Regions from separate parts of the Alteromonas mediterranea DE genome, predicted to be linked through region 2. Evidence: predicted binding sites of a transcription regulator. Region 2 holds the regulator's gene; each other region holds the start of a gene.
The links. Region 2 encodes FliA, which starts transcription of late flagellar genes. Its sites were predicted from a motif close to CTAAAGNTNNNNNNNNNNNNGCCGATA; they were not measured.
Positions count from the first base shown of each region.

Region 1: the regulator FliA is predicted to act here: its motif matches at 2,279-2,305, upstream of pomA (flagellar motor protein PomA).
Region 3: the regulator FliA is predicted to act here: its motif matches at 1,676-1,702, upstream of MADE_RS09905 (VC2046/SO_2500 family protein).

Region 1 covers NC_011138.3:2,863,116-2,867,374, reverse strand. The annotation lists gene dxs (1-deoxy-D-xylulose-5-phosphate synthase) at 1-749, opposite strand, end outside; gene MADE_RS12695 (farnesyl diphosphate synthase) at 782-1,672, opposite strand; gene xseB (exodeoxyribonuclease VII small subunit) at 1,702-1,944, opposite strand; gene pomA (flagellar motor protein PomA) at 2,355-3,116, shown strand; gene MADE_RS12680 (flagellar motor protein MotB) at 3,116-4,045, shown strand; gene MADE_RS12675 (SAM-dependent methyltransferase) at 4,157-4,259, opposite strand, start outside.
Region 2 covers NC_011138.3:1,204,794-1,209,052, forward strand. The annotation lists gene flhF (flagellar biosynthesis protein FlhF) at 1-783, shown strand, start outside; gene MADE_RS05525 (MinD/ParA family protein) at 789-1,655, shown strand; gene MADE_RS05530 (RNA polymerase sigma factor FliA) at 1,652-2,383, shown strand; gene cheY (chemotaxis response regulator CheY) at 2,420-2,803, shown strand; gene MADE_RS05540 (protein phosphatase CheZ) at 2,838-3,593, shown strand; gene MADE_RS05545 (chemotaxis protein CheA) at 3,606-4,259, shown strand, end outside.
Region 3 covers NC_011138.3:2,221,407-2,225,665, forward strand. The annotation lists gene MADE_RS09900 (tetratricopeptide repeat-containing response regulator) at 1-1,613, opposite strand, end outside; gene MADE_RS09905 (VC2046/SO_2500 family protein) at 1,735-2,289, shown strand; gene trhO (oxygen-dependent tRNA uridine(34) hydroxylase TrhO) at 2,456-3,451, shown strand; gene MADE_RS09915 (EF-hand domain-containing protein) at 3,504-3,752, shown strand; gene MADE_RS09920 (DEAD/DEAH box helicase) at 3,994-4,259, opposite strand, start outside.

The sequences.
Region 1 (4,259 bases), 1.7 Mb from region 2:
TAGTTAAAGCCCAGCTCTTCGAAGATAGTACCAGGCACGACCATGCCTTTAAGGTGCTCTTCTGCACGGCTGGCAAACTCTTTAATAGGCGGTACGTTACTAAGCAGTTTTTTACCGCCATCGCGAATGGAGTTGAAAAAGTTTCCTGTCAGCAAACGCGCTAGGTGGCTATTCAGTGCACCTACGTTCTCAGAGATAGACATTTCGTTGTCGTTGAGCACCACCACCATATCTTTTTTGATATCGCCTGCATGGTTAAGTGCTTCAAACGCCATACCCGCTGTCATCGCGCCATCGCCAATGACCGATACCACTTTTCTGTCTTTACCTTCCTTTTCTGCGGCTACCGCCATGCCGAGCGCAGCGCTAATCGATGTAGACGAGTGGCCAACAGCAAAGGTGTCGTATTCACTTTCCGGCGGCCACGGAAACGGATGTAAACCGTTTTTCTGGCGAATGGTACTCATGCGCTCAGCACGGCCGGTCAAAATTTTGTGTGGATAGGCTTGATGGCCCACGTCCCACAACAAACGGTCAAAGGGGGTGTTGTATACATAGTGCAGTGCGACAGTAAGCTCTACTGTGCCTAAACCTGAGGCAAAGTGCCCGCTGGTTTGACTTACGCTATTAAGTAAGTACTCACGTAATTCATCGGCGAGCTCGCGTAATTTGTCTTGAGGCAGCTGCCTCAACTTATCAGGTGTTTGCGCAAGCGCAAGCGTTGGGTAATGTTGGAGATCTAAACTCATGTACTTATTATCTTTTTCAACATGGCGCGTGGCTAATGGTCGCGTTTTACCAAAAGCTCGCTAAACGCAATTAAACTGTCTGTATTGTAGGGCAAACGCGCCAATGCTTGAAGTGCATTATCATGAAGCATTTCTAATTCACGCTTGGCGCCTTCCATACCAAGTTTGGCCGGAAATGTATTTTTCCCTAACGCTTCGTCAGACCCTGCGGGTTTCCCTAATTTTTCGCTGCTGCCAACCACATCCAAGATGTCATCTTGAACTTGAAACGCCAACCCGATATCTGCAGCGTAAGCCATCAAATCAACTTTTGCCTCTGGCAATAAATCTTCACTTACTATAGCCACCATTTCAACACAGGCGCGCAGTAAAGCCCCGGTTTTCAACTTGTGCAGCCGTTTTAATTCATCAAGAGAAATACTTTCGCCAGTACTGGCCAAATCGATGGCTTGACCGCCACACATGCCCACATAGCCGGCACTTTTAGCTAACACAGATAATAGCTGAGGGCGTTTGGCTTCAGCGTAGGTGCTCAACGGTGCATCGGCTAATACGGTAAATGCAAGTGCTTGTAATGCATCACCTGCCAATATCGCTGTTGCTTCATCGAAGGCGATGTGACAGGTAGGCATACCGCGACGCAAGTCATCATCATCCATGGCCGGTAAATCGTCATGAACGAGAGAATAGGCATGTACGCATTCAATGGCCATACTAATAGCCATTTGGTCCGTTTTAGGGACGTCTAGCGTATTTCCTACAACTTGCACTAGCAGCGGACGCATGCGTTTGCCACCAGCAAGCAGCGCGTGACGCATAGCGTCTTTCAGGCGCGGTGCGTAATCCGGTAGTTCATCAATCAGAGTAAGAAGAGATGCATCAGTTTGCTGTTTAACTTGCTGATGCAAAGCAGAAAAATTCATAGGTTGCCTGTAATGTAAAAATGAACAAATTAGGGTTGTTCACTTTCAGGTAGAGTGTGAAGGGTGTCTTCGCCTTGTTCACTAAGCAATATCTTTACTTTTTGTTCGGCGTTTTCAAGAGATTGTTGACCTTGACGAGAGAGGGCGATGCCTCGTTCGAACTTTTCTAGTGCTTTATTTAGCGGCAGATCACCGTTTTCCATTTCGTTAACGATGGCTTCTAACTCTGATAACGTTTCTTCGAAAGACGCGGATACTTTTTCTGTCGTCATAAAAACACTCATTTTAATGGCCAAAATACGTATACCGCGCACATTAACCGAGGGTCGCACAGGGGTCAAATGGTTTGTCTCTATATCGCCCATATCACCGGTATATCGCTTTTTTTTCATGCAGTACAAAAAGCAGTATTTAACCATTTTGTGCTATATTCCATGCTACTGCTAGGTGTCTTTTTTCTTTAGCGTGCTAACGTAACGCTAGAATAAACGCTTTAGGCATATAAACTCGATAATGAAATAGGGTTATAGAAGGTGTAGCTAGCGTATTTAACGCCACCTACACTTCATAAAAAACAAATAAATGTGATATTTTTCAATAATGTCGTTTTAGTATTTCTATCTATTGCCGATAGAATATTGTACATCAACAGCACTGACTGCGCATAAATGGGGAAGAGTGAGTGGATTTAGCAACCGTCATAGGTATGTTGGGCGCCATTGGTTTCATAGTTATGGCTATGATCTTAGGCGGCAGCTTGGGCATGTTCATCGACGTCCAGTCAATACTTATCGTATTCGGGGGGACCTTATTCGTTGTTTTGTCACAATTTACGTTAGGTCAGTTTTTTGGCGCAGGTAAAATTGCAGGCAAGGCCTTCATGTTCAAAATTGAATCGCCTGAAGAGCTTATTGAGAAAATTGTTGAAATGGCAGATGCCGCGCGAAAAGGTGGCTTCCTTGCGCTAGAAGAGGCGGAAATTTCAAACGAATTTATGCAAAAAGGCGTCGATATGCTGGTCGACGGCCATGATATTGAAGTAGTCAGAGAGACTCTCGCTAAAGATATTTCAATGACTTCCGAACGCCATGATTTTGGTGCTTCATTTTTCAAAGGCATGGGTGATATTGCACCGGCAATGGGAATGATTGGTACACTGATCGGCTTGGTAGCCATGCTCTCTAATATGGATGACCCAAAAGCAATTGGGCCCGCGATGGCGGTTGCACTACTTACCACGCTTTACGGTGCTTTCTTTGCCAATGTTATATGTTTGCCAATTGCATTTAAATTGTCAGTGCGCGCCGGCGAGGAAAAGCTAAACCAGAGCCTTGTTCTTGACGGAATAGTCGGTATCGCAGATGGTCAGAACCCTCGGGTGATAGAGGGAGTACTAAAGAATTACCTTGCGGCGAGTAAACGCGGAAGCGCAGAGGAAGAGTAATGGCTGAAGAAGAATGCCCAAAATGCCCCCCCGAGGGGCTGCCAGCTTGGATGGGAACCTTCGCTGACTTGATGTCATTGCTTATGTGCTTTTTCGTACTTCTGCTCTCATTTTCTGAAATGGACGTACTTAAGTTTAAACAGATAGCGGGCTCAATGAAGTTCGCTTTCGGCGTACAGAACAAAATTGAAGTAAAGGATATTCCCAAGGGAACAAGCGTTATTGCTATGGAGTTCCGTCCGGGCAAACCTGATCCTACGCCTATTGAATCTATTCAGCAGCAAACCAATGAAATGACACAACAGATGCTAGAGTTCCAGGCCGGAAATGAGGACTCAGCGGGCGGTCGTCAGAAGCAGCGCGGCGAACAGCGGGGCGGTCAATCGCAACAAACCGCAACCCAGTCGTCCTCTTCGGCAGAACAGAGCACTGATCAGTCGCAAATGGCTGAATTGATGAAGAAAGTGGCGCAACAGTTAGAAAAACAAATTTTAGATGGCTCAGTTGAAATGGAGTCACTAGGTCAGCAGCTTACTATTCGAATTCGAGAGAACGGTTCGTTTTCAGCGGGCTCAGCTTTCTTACAGCCGCAGTTTCAGCCCGTTTTAAGAAAAATCGGTACGCTACTCGCTGATGTGCCGGGAGAAATTGAAATTTCAGGGCACAGCGATGGTCAGCATATTGCCAATGAGCTATATCGCTCAAACTGGGACTTATCTTCACAACGTGCAGTTGCTGTCGCAGAAGCCATGCGTACAGCCCCCGGCTTTGATGAAAGCCGCATGTCGGTAGTAGGAAAAGCCGATACTGCGCCTATTGTGGAAAACGCAACCACATCCGCCGACAGGGCGAAAAATCGTCGGGTTGAAATAAACATTAATCAGGGTAAGCCAATGATATCTAAACCGATATCAGTGGTGGATGAGTAGGCGTTAGTGCGTGGTGTCGTTACTCGTTATGAATAATGGTTAAATATAAACAAAAGCGGCGCTGAATTCAGCGCCGCTTTATTGTTTTGCTGTACTAAACAAGCAACTGCACTAAACCCGAACGAGTTCTTCTCTACAGTGTGGCTTAGAAATGACAAGCTGAACCGTGCTAATCGTTCTTTCTAAAAAACCGCCTTCACAGTATTTTAGATAG
Region 2 (4,259 bases):
GATATGGGGTTAAGCAGTGCACTTGCCAGTCAGCTAATTAACTATACACCAGCACACTACAATGAACGAGACGCATGGGTGTATCTTCTTAACCTATTGGCTAATCGCATAAATGTGACAGGAAACGATATACTTAGTGCGCAAGGTGCAGTTGCCTTAGTCGGACCGACGGGCACAGGTAAAACAACGACGGTTGCAAAACTAGCTGCTCGCTATGCACAAAAGTACGGTGCAGATTCAGTAGCAATGATTACCATAGATACGTATAGAATTGCGGCCTATGAGCAGCTCGCGACATACGGAAAAATTATTGGCTGTACGGTGAGAAAAGCGCAGACTAGTGAAGAACTTGCGGATTTATTATTCCAACTTCGTCATAAGCGTCTAGTATTGATTGATACGGCAGGGTTTAGCCAACGGGATAGCCGTTTAATTAAACAGATTAAGCAGTTTGATAATGGTCAAATGCCAAAAGTTAAAAAATATTTGGTAGCGCAGGCAAATACACAATATCCTGCCCTACAGCGCATCATTAAGGCTTATGATGATATCGAACTAAGTGGCTGTATTTTCACAAAGTTAGATGAATGCTACTCTTTAGGAGAGGTATTGAGCGCTGCAGTTGAATATCAACTGCCGGTTAGTTATGTCACCGACGGTCAGAAAGTACCTGAAGACATTAAGATTGCGGAGGCAAAATCTTTAGTTTCTGCCGCTGCAAAGCTTTATAAAAAGTACGGTTTGAATCATACTAGTAGCAACAACGCAATTAAAACAGCATAAGCAGTATGATTGACGACCAAGCGAGTAGCTTAAGAAAAATGAAGCAATCACGGTTAATCAAAGTTATCGCCGTCACCGGAGGTAAAGGTGGCGTAGGTAAAACAAACATTACGCTAAACACCGCTATCGCTATGGCGAAGCAGGGTAAGCGAGTTATGGTTCTCGACGCCGACCTCGGACTGGCGAACGTAGACGTAATGCTAGGTTTGCGGGTTGAGAAAAACCTTTCCCACGTGCTATCTGGCGAGTGCACGCTTGATGAAGTGTTAGTCACCGGCCCCCACGGTATTAAAATTGCGCCTGCCACCTCTGGCACGCAATCAATGGCAGAATTATCGCCAACGCAGCACGCGGGTCTTATCAGAGCCTTTAGTGAATTGCGTTCGCAAATCGATGTACTCATCGTAGATACCGCGGCCGGTATTTCAGACATGGTGTTGAGTTTTTCAAAAGCTTCTCAAGACATCATGGTAGTGGTTTGCGATGAGCCCACCTCGTTAACTGACGCCTATGCCTTAATAAAGATTCTTAATCGTGAGCACGGTGTATTTCGCTTTAAAGTTGTGGCGAATATGGTTCGCGATGTACGGGAAGGTCAGGAATTATTTAGCAAATTAAGCAAAGTGACAGGGCGTTTTTTAGATGTTGCACTAGAATTAGTGGCAACCGTACCTTTTGATGAGAATATCCGCAAAGCCGTGAGAAAACAAACGGCTATTGTTGATGCGTATCCGGGTTCTCCCGCCGCTGTTGCGATTACTCAGCTTGCGAGTAGAGCCCTTACGTGGCCCATTCCGGCACAACCGGGCGGTCACCTAGAGTTTTTTATTGAACAACTCGTTGCAGAAAAAGCAGTAGGAAGTCAGCGTTGAACAGCAAGGCCGCCGCTTATCGTCAACAAACCGATAAATCGCAGTTAGTCGAACGACATGCGTCATTGGTTAAGCGCATTGCGCATCACTTGATTGCGCGATTGCCGGCCAGTGTTCTTGTTGATGACCTGATCCAGTCGGGTATGATTGGTTTGCTAGAAGCTGCGCGTAACTTCGACGGGTCGAAAGGCGCGAGCTTTGAAACTTTCGCAGGCATTCGCATTCGTGGTGCTATGTTAGATGAGATACGTAAAGGCGATTGGACCCCGCGTTCAGTACATAGAAATGGACGTGCTATTACCGAGGCTATTTCACAGGTAGAGAGCGAAACAGGCCGCGATGCGAGAGATTCTGATATTGCTGATAAGCTTAATGTAAGCTTGCAGGACTATCACCAAATGCTTAATGAGGTTAATGCGGGAAAGCTGGTAGGTATTGAAGATTTAGGTGTGTCGGAAGATGTAATTACTACTGAGCAGAGTAGAGGTAGTGATGCGCCGCTTGAAGATTTAATGCAAGGCGCGTTTCAAAAAGCGCTTGCCCATGCCATTACGACATTACCTGAACGAGAAGCAATTGTTCTTTCACTGTACTATGATGAAGAACTGAACTTAAGAGAAATTGGCGAAGTTCTTGATGTTAGTGAGTCAAGAGTCAGCCAAATTCACAGTCAGGCCATGTTAAAACTCAAATCACGAATGAAGTCGTGGCAAGCTGACGAAGAATAGAAATTAATAACAATTAACCCCTCATTGGAGGCTATTTTGGACAAAAGCATGAAAATTCTTGTGGTTGACGATTTTTCAACCATGAGACGTATCATCAAAAACCTGCTTAAAGATTTAGGTTTTTCTAACATCCAGGAAGCGGATGACGGAAGCACTGCATTGCCTATGCTGCAGCAAGGTGATTTTGATTTCGTTGTTACCGATTGGAACATGCCAGGAATGCAAGGTATCGATTTGCTGCGCGCAATAAGAGCCGACGACAAACTTAAGCATTTACCTGTACTAATGGTAACTGCAGAAGCGAAAAAAGAGCAAATTGTTGCCGCTGCACAAGCGGGCGTTAACGGCTATGTCGTTAAACCATTCACCGCTGCAACTTTAAAAGAAAAATTAGATAAAATTTTCGAACGTTTAGGTTGATCCAGACGCTCACCAGATAAATGAGGTTTACTGGATGACAACGAATGTAAACGTTCCAATTTCGTTAGAAGAGGCCAAACAGCTTGTCACCTATCTGGAAGAAGGTGACAACGCGTCTGCTAACGCTCTACTTGAAGCTGCCTCAATGAAGGAAAACGTTGAGCTATTTGCTGAAGTAGGAAAGTTAACGCGTCAACTCCATGACGCGTTAAATAATTTTCAAATTGACGACCGCATCAAAAACTTAGCTACCGACGATATTCCCGATGCACAATCCCGCCTAACCTACGTAATTGAAGAAACCGAAAAAGCAGCTAATACTACAATGGACGCTGTGGAAGCGAGTATGCCGATAGCGGAAATGCTGTCGGTGCGTATCGAAAAAGTGATGCCTGAGTGGAAAAAGCTCATGAACCGCCAAATCGAGTTGGGCGAGTTCAAAGCGTTATGTGCAGATTTAGACGAATTATTGGAAGACGGTTCGCTTCAGTCAGCTAAACTTACACAGTTACTTACCGAAGTATTGATGGCTCAAGGCTATCAAGACTTAACGGGTCAAGTTATCCGTCGCGTTATCGACCTTGTAAAAGAGGTAGAAGATAGCTTAGTTAATATGCTAACCATGTTTGGCGAGCGCGAAGGTGAAGAACAAACTAAACCATCTAGCGTTAAGGCCGATAAGGTTGATGGTGTAGAGGCAGAAGGCCCAATTATTGACGCCGAGAAACGCGATGATGTCGTTTCTGGCCAAGATGACGTAGATGATCTTCTGTCTAGCTTAGGTTTTTAGGGGAGCGGGCGCATGTCGTTTGATGTTGACGAGGATATATTACAGGACTTTCTGGTTGAGGCTGGAGAGATACTTGAACAATTACAAGAACAGCTCGTTGATCTTGAGAACAATCCTGAAGATGCGGATTTGCTGAATGCAATTTTCCGTGGATATCACACAGTTAAAGGTGGAGCGGGCTTTCTTTCGCTCACAGAGTTAGTAGAAATTTGTCACGGTGCAGAAAACGTTTTTGACGTAATGCGCAATGGACAAAGAACCCTAACCCCAGAACTGATGGATATTATTTTGCAGGCCACTGACGTGGTGGTAGAGATGTTTGAGCGGGTTAAAGCTCGCGATCCACTCGAACCTGCAGATGCACACCTTGTCGACTTATTGCACAAATTAAGTCGCCCGGAAACGCCAGATGAAAACATTTTTGGCGCCTCTGAAGAGTCAGCCACTGCACCTGAGTCATTTGCTGCGGAGCCTGAACTTGTCATTGAAGAACCTACAGCGCAAGTGCCTAGCGGCACAAGCGACGGTGGTATTGACGAAATAACCGAAGATGAATTCGAAGCGTTACTCGATGAACTTCATGGTTCAAATGCGCCAGGTCAATCTTCTTCAGCAAGTAAGCCATCAGTCGCGCCAGCATCACCTTCAGCACCCACGACACCGACC
Region 3 (4,259 bases), 1.0 Mb from region 2:
TCACGTAGATTAGTATACTTTTCGTTATACGGCGCTTTAAGCGACATATCGTCTATTAACTTAAACAAACGCTTACATTCATTGGTAAGCTTCATTTCTGCTTTATCTTCTTTTATCACTATCTGCAGTAGACACTGAAGTAAATTAAGCGCTACACCCGTATTAACCGGTGCAAAACCTTGTGCTAAGGCAAAGGACGCTTTTGCACGTTCGTAATCTTTTTGCTGATAGTGTTGAATGCCTTCTCGATTAAATTGCTGATAGCTAGCAAGACTTTTCCGTGCATTGTGGGCTTGCGTTTCTAACATATTTGCACTGTTTTGATCGAGCTCGTCGTGACGTGACTCGAGAAATGAAGTTAGCTGCAACGCATCATCAAATTCACCGAGTTTGTACATCACGTTGATACTGTCTGGAATAAAAGCAGTGGGAACCTCGGTGTATTTTTCATCCAGCATGGTTTGTGACGTTGATAAATGCCGCTTCGCGTCAATTAATTTGCCGTCAATGGCGCTAATTCTGGCATTAACAATCGTACCGAAGATATCTACATCAAAGTCCCGGTCCATTTTTTGAAGGTGTTCGTCAAACTTTCCGCGTTGAAGTGTAAGTAGGGCTTCTTGTTGGTATTTATTGCGCTGTTTTTTATCTTCAGCGCACTCAGCTACATCTAATAGACTGCGAATAATACCGCACCAGTGCAGGCTCGTTTTATGAACCGACCGCTTAGACAAATCCCATATAGCTAAACTTGAATTAGCCGCGAGCACTAAGTCATCGTTTAACCTGCCAATTTCGCACGCTTTAAAGTGTCTCGGTAGAGAATAAGGCGAAAGCTTGATAGCTTCTTTAATGGCGTCTAGTGCTTTTTCGCCGTCGTCTAATTTCTGCTGTGCTTGGGCAAGTATGTCATAGGCATCCGCATTAAACCGGTTTCGTTTTAACGTTCGTTTCGCCGTCGTTATTGCTTTGTCGAATTCGTTTAGTTGAAGGTAAGTTTTTGCAATTGCGATCTGTGCCCAAAGCACAGGTTTGCCGTCAATGTAGTCGCTCAATACGTCAAGGGCTTTCTCTGGCTGACCTATACGCCAATAGAGTTCAACCAAAAGTTGCTCGCAGTGCCCTTTGTAATGTGAGGGTGAATCGAGCAAAGACTCGATATGGTCGATTGCACTGTTACATTCACCTTGCTCAATGAGGCTGTACGCCTGTTGCAAAAACTGTCGTTTTTGCCAAGCGCGAATAATCCTGGATTTTAACTGAACCTGAGAGAAGGGCTTAACAAGAAAGTCATCAGGTCGGCGTTCAATAGAGCCTAGCACGATAGGTCGGGCGCTATCAGCGCTTATAAGGATAAAAATAGAAGTAGGGTTAATAAGCCTTCTGGTACGAAGCTCTTCGATTAACTCATACCCACTTTTATTATCTGCTCCTAAATGCAAATCACAGATAATGACATCGAACTTATGTTTTTTGCATAGGGAAACGGCTTGTTCCGCCGATGACTTTGTTACCACGTCACTGGCCCCCATAGAATGCATAAGCCCTTTGAGTAGCAAAAGAAAGGGGCGTTGATCTTCAACAATCAGTACTTGTTTATTGCTAAATTGCATTTCGAATCCATGAATAGGGGCGCTATGGCTTTATTGAAGTATATCTAACTTTAAAAAATAAGCTTAAGAAAAACATTATCTTGCCGACAACATAAGTATACAAATCAAGTAATCAGAATGCATGTCTGTAGACGCTACATCCCAAAATGAGCAAACGCATATTGACCCCAGTATTTATTGGGAGCGCAGCGGTGTGCTTGCGCGTGCATCAACGCAAGGGGCGCTATTTTCACTCTATCTTGCCATGCAGCAACATAGTACAGCAGCGCCCTTTGAGATAGAGGCGGCAGATAGCGAATTATCTCAAAAAGCGGGCATTGATACTGAGCTTACTTCCCTGAGTCACTACCGTCGTTCAAGTCTTGCTGCAAACGAAAGTGAATGGAAAAACATGGACGTAATGTCGGCTTTGGTTGCTGAAGACTTTTCCACGGCGCGACTATATTTAAATATGAATCCGGCACCCTTAGCACAAACCGATGATGCGAAACGGCTGCCTGACGATGTGATAGATAACTGCAGTTTGGCAGCGCAGAAACGTATTAAAAAGCAATATAACAATACGATGAAGGAAGACAACACGCTGCTTTACGATATGCTTGCCGTGAAAGAGACACAAAACCCCGGAAGTAATGCAGATGCTGTTCACACCTCACCATTTGAAAACATCGCTTAGCCGAGCACTGGTTAGTTTACTGCCTATCAACGTACTGAAGCGAATTGTAAAACAGGGCTACTCAATGCGCCAAATACAGCAGGCCTAGTTTTTACCCTGAAGTTTTGTTATATTGCGCGCCGCATTTTTGCACTGGTCTTACGCTCCAATCAGCAAAGGTTAAAATATGTCTAAATATATTGTATGCGCAATGTATAAGTTTGTTGCGCTTGAAAACTATAAAGAAATTCGCCAGCCCCTTCTAGAAGCTATGGAAGCTAACGGTATTAAAGGGACACTTCTTCTAGCCAGCGAAGGTATAAACGGCACGGTATCCGGTACCCGAGAAGGCATAGACGCGCTGTTGGCCTACTTAAACAGCGACGCGCGCATTAACCCCATCTCTTTTAAAGAATCGCTCCACGACGAGCAGCCTTTCTATCGCACGAAAGTAAAGCTTAAAAAAGAAATTGTGACCATGGGTGTAGAGGGCATAGACCCACGCGAAACCGTAGGCACTTACGTTAAGCCAAAAGATTGGAATGCGCTAATTAGCGATCCAGAGGTAACGGTTATCGACACGCGAAACGGCTACGAAATTGAAATTGGTACGTTCAAAAACGCCATCGACCCTAAAACAGAGACTTTCCGCGAATTCCCTGAGTACGTGTCTAAAGAACTCGACCCGTCTAAAAACAAAAAGGTCGCGATGTTTTGCACCGGTGGTATCCGCTGTGAAAAATCTACCGCTTATTTGAAAGAGCAAGGGTTTGAAGAGGTATATCATCTTGAAGGTGGTATTTTGCAATACTTAGACGATGTGCCTAAAGAAGAGTCTATGTGGGAAGGTGATTGCTTTGTTTTTGATAATCGTGTGGCAGTAAACCATGATTTGGAAAAGAGCCATTACGAGCAGTGCTACGCATGTCGACTACCAATTACCGCAGAAGACAAGCAAAGTGATAAATACGAGCCGGGTGTTAGCTGCCCGCATTGCTTCGGCACCCACACTGATGATCAAATTGCACGCTTTAGAGAGCGCGAAAAACAGGTTCAATTAGCCAAAGAGCGCCAACAGGAACACGTGGGTACTGGAGCGCGTTTAACCATGGAACAAAAGCGTAAAGAAAAAGCAGAAGCTCAACGTTTACGCGCACTCAAAGCAAACGAAAATCAGGCATAGACAGCCAGAAAGAAGGGCGTTACACTCGTGTTTATTGCAGTTGATATAAGGAATGCGAGTGAGCACTCAACTTTCAGAATCTAAAATTGAAGAAATTAGGAAGGACTTTAGCTTTTTCGATCGTGATGGCAATGGCCAAATCGATTTGCCGGAGTTCATCGAGCTTCTAACCGTAATTTCACCAAAAACAAAAGCTAGCCACGTACAAGAAGGCTTTAAGCTTATCGATAGTAACGACGATGGTTACATCGACTTTGAAGAGTTTTTGGAGTGGTGGCAAGAAGGGTGGTGGGAATACTAAGCGCTAGCTTGTTTTAACCATCTTTTAATACCGTATGCCCGTGTAATCGTTATTGACGAGTGATTACACCGAAGCAAAAAAACGAGTGACTTTTTAAGCACTCGTTTTTTTATGTCTGCCATTAGTCGGTGAGTATAGTCGATTTAGTTTGAATAAAAGCCTGAAAATCGAACCACCGCGAAGATGCCTTATCTAATTAAACCGGTAAACTAGAAGGGAAAGAGCCCAATAGTTGTTGGTCTTACTCGTCGTCATCCGAGAGCGTTTTGCGTGGTTTGCGTTTCACTGGGACCATACCGATATCTTCACCAGACATGGTATCAACACGCTTTTTAACGTTTGCTTTAACAGGTTTCGCTACGCGCTTTTTGCCATTTTGGGCAGTTGCGCCTTTCGACACTTTTTTCTTAGGCTTGAAACCTTTAAACGAAGCAGAAAATTCGTCGTGCGGGGAACACTCTAAAGCATATTGAAGGTGATTTTTAAGCCCTTCGAAGCTATTCCAAT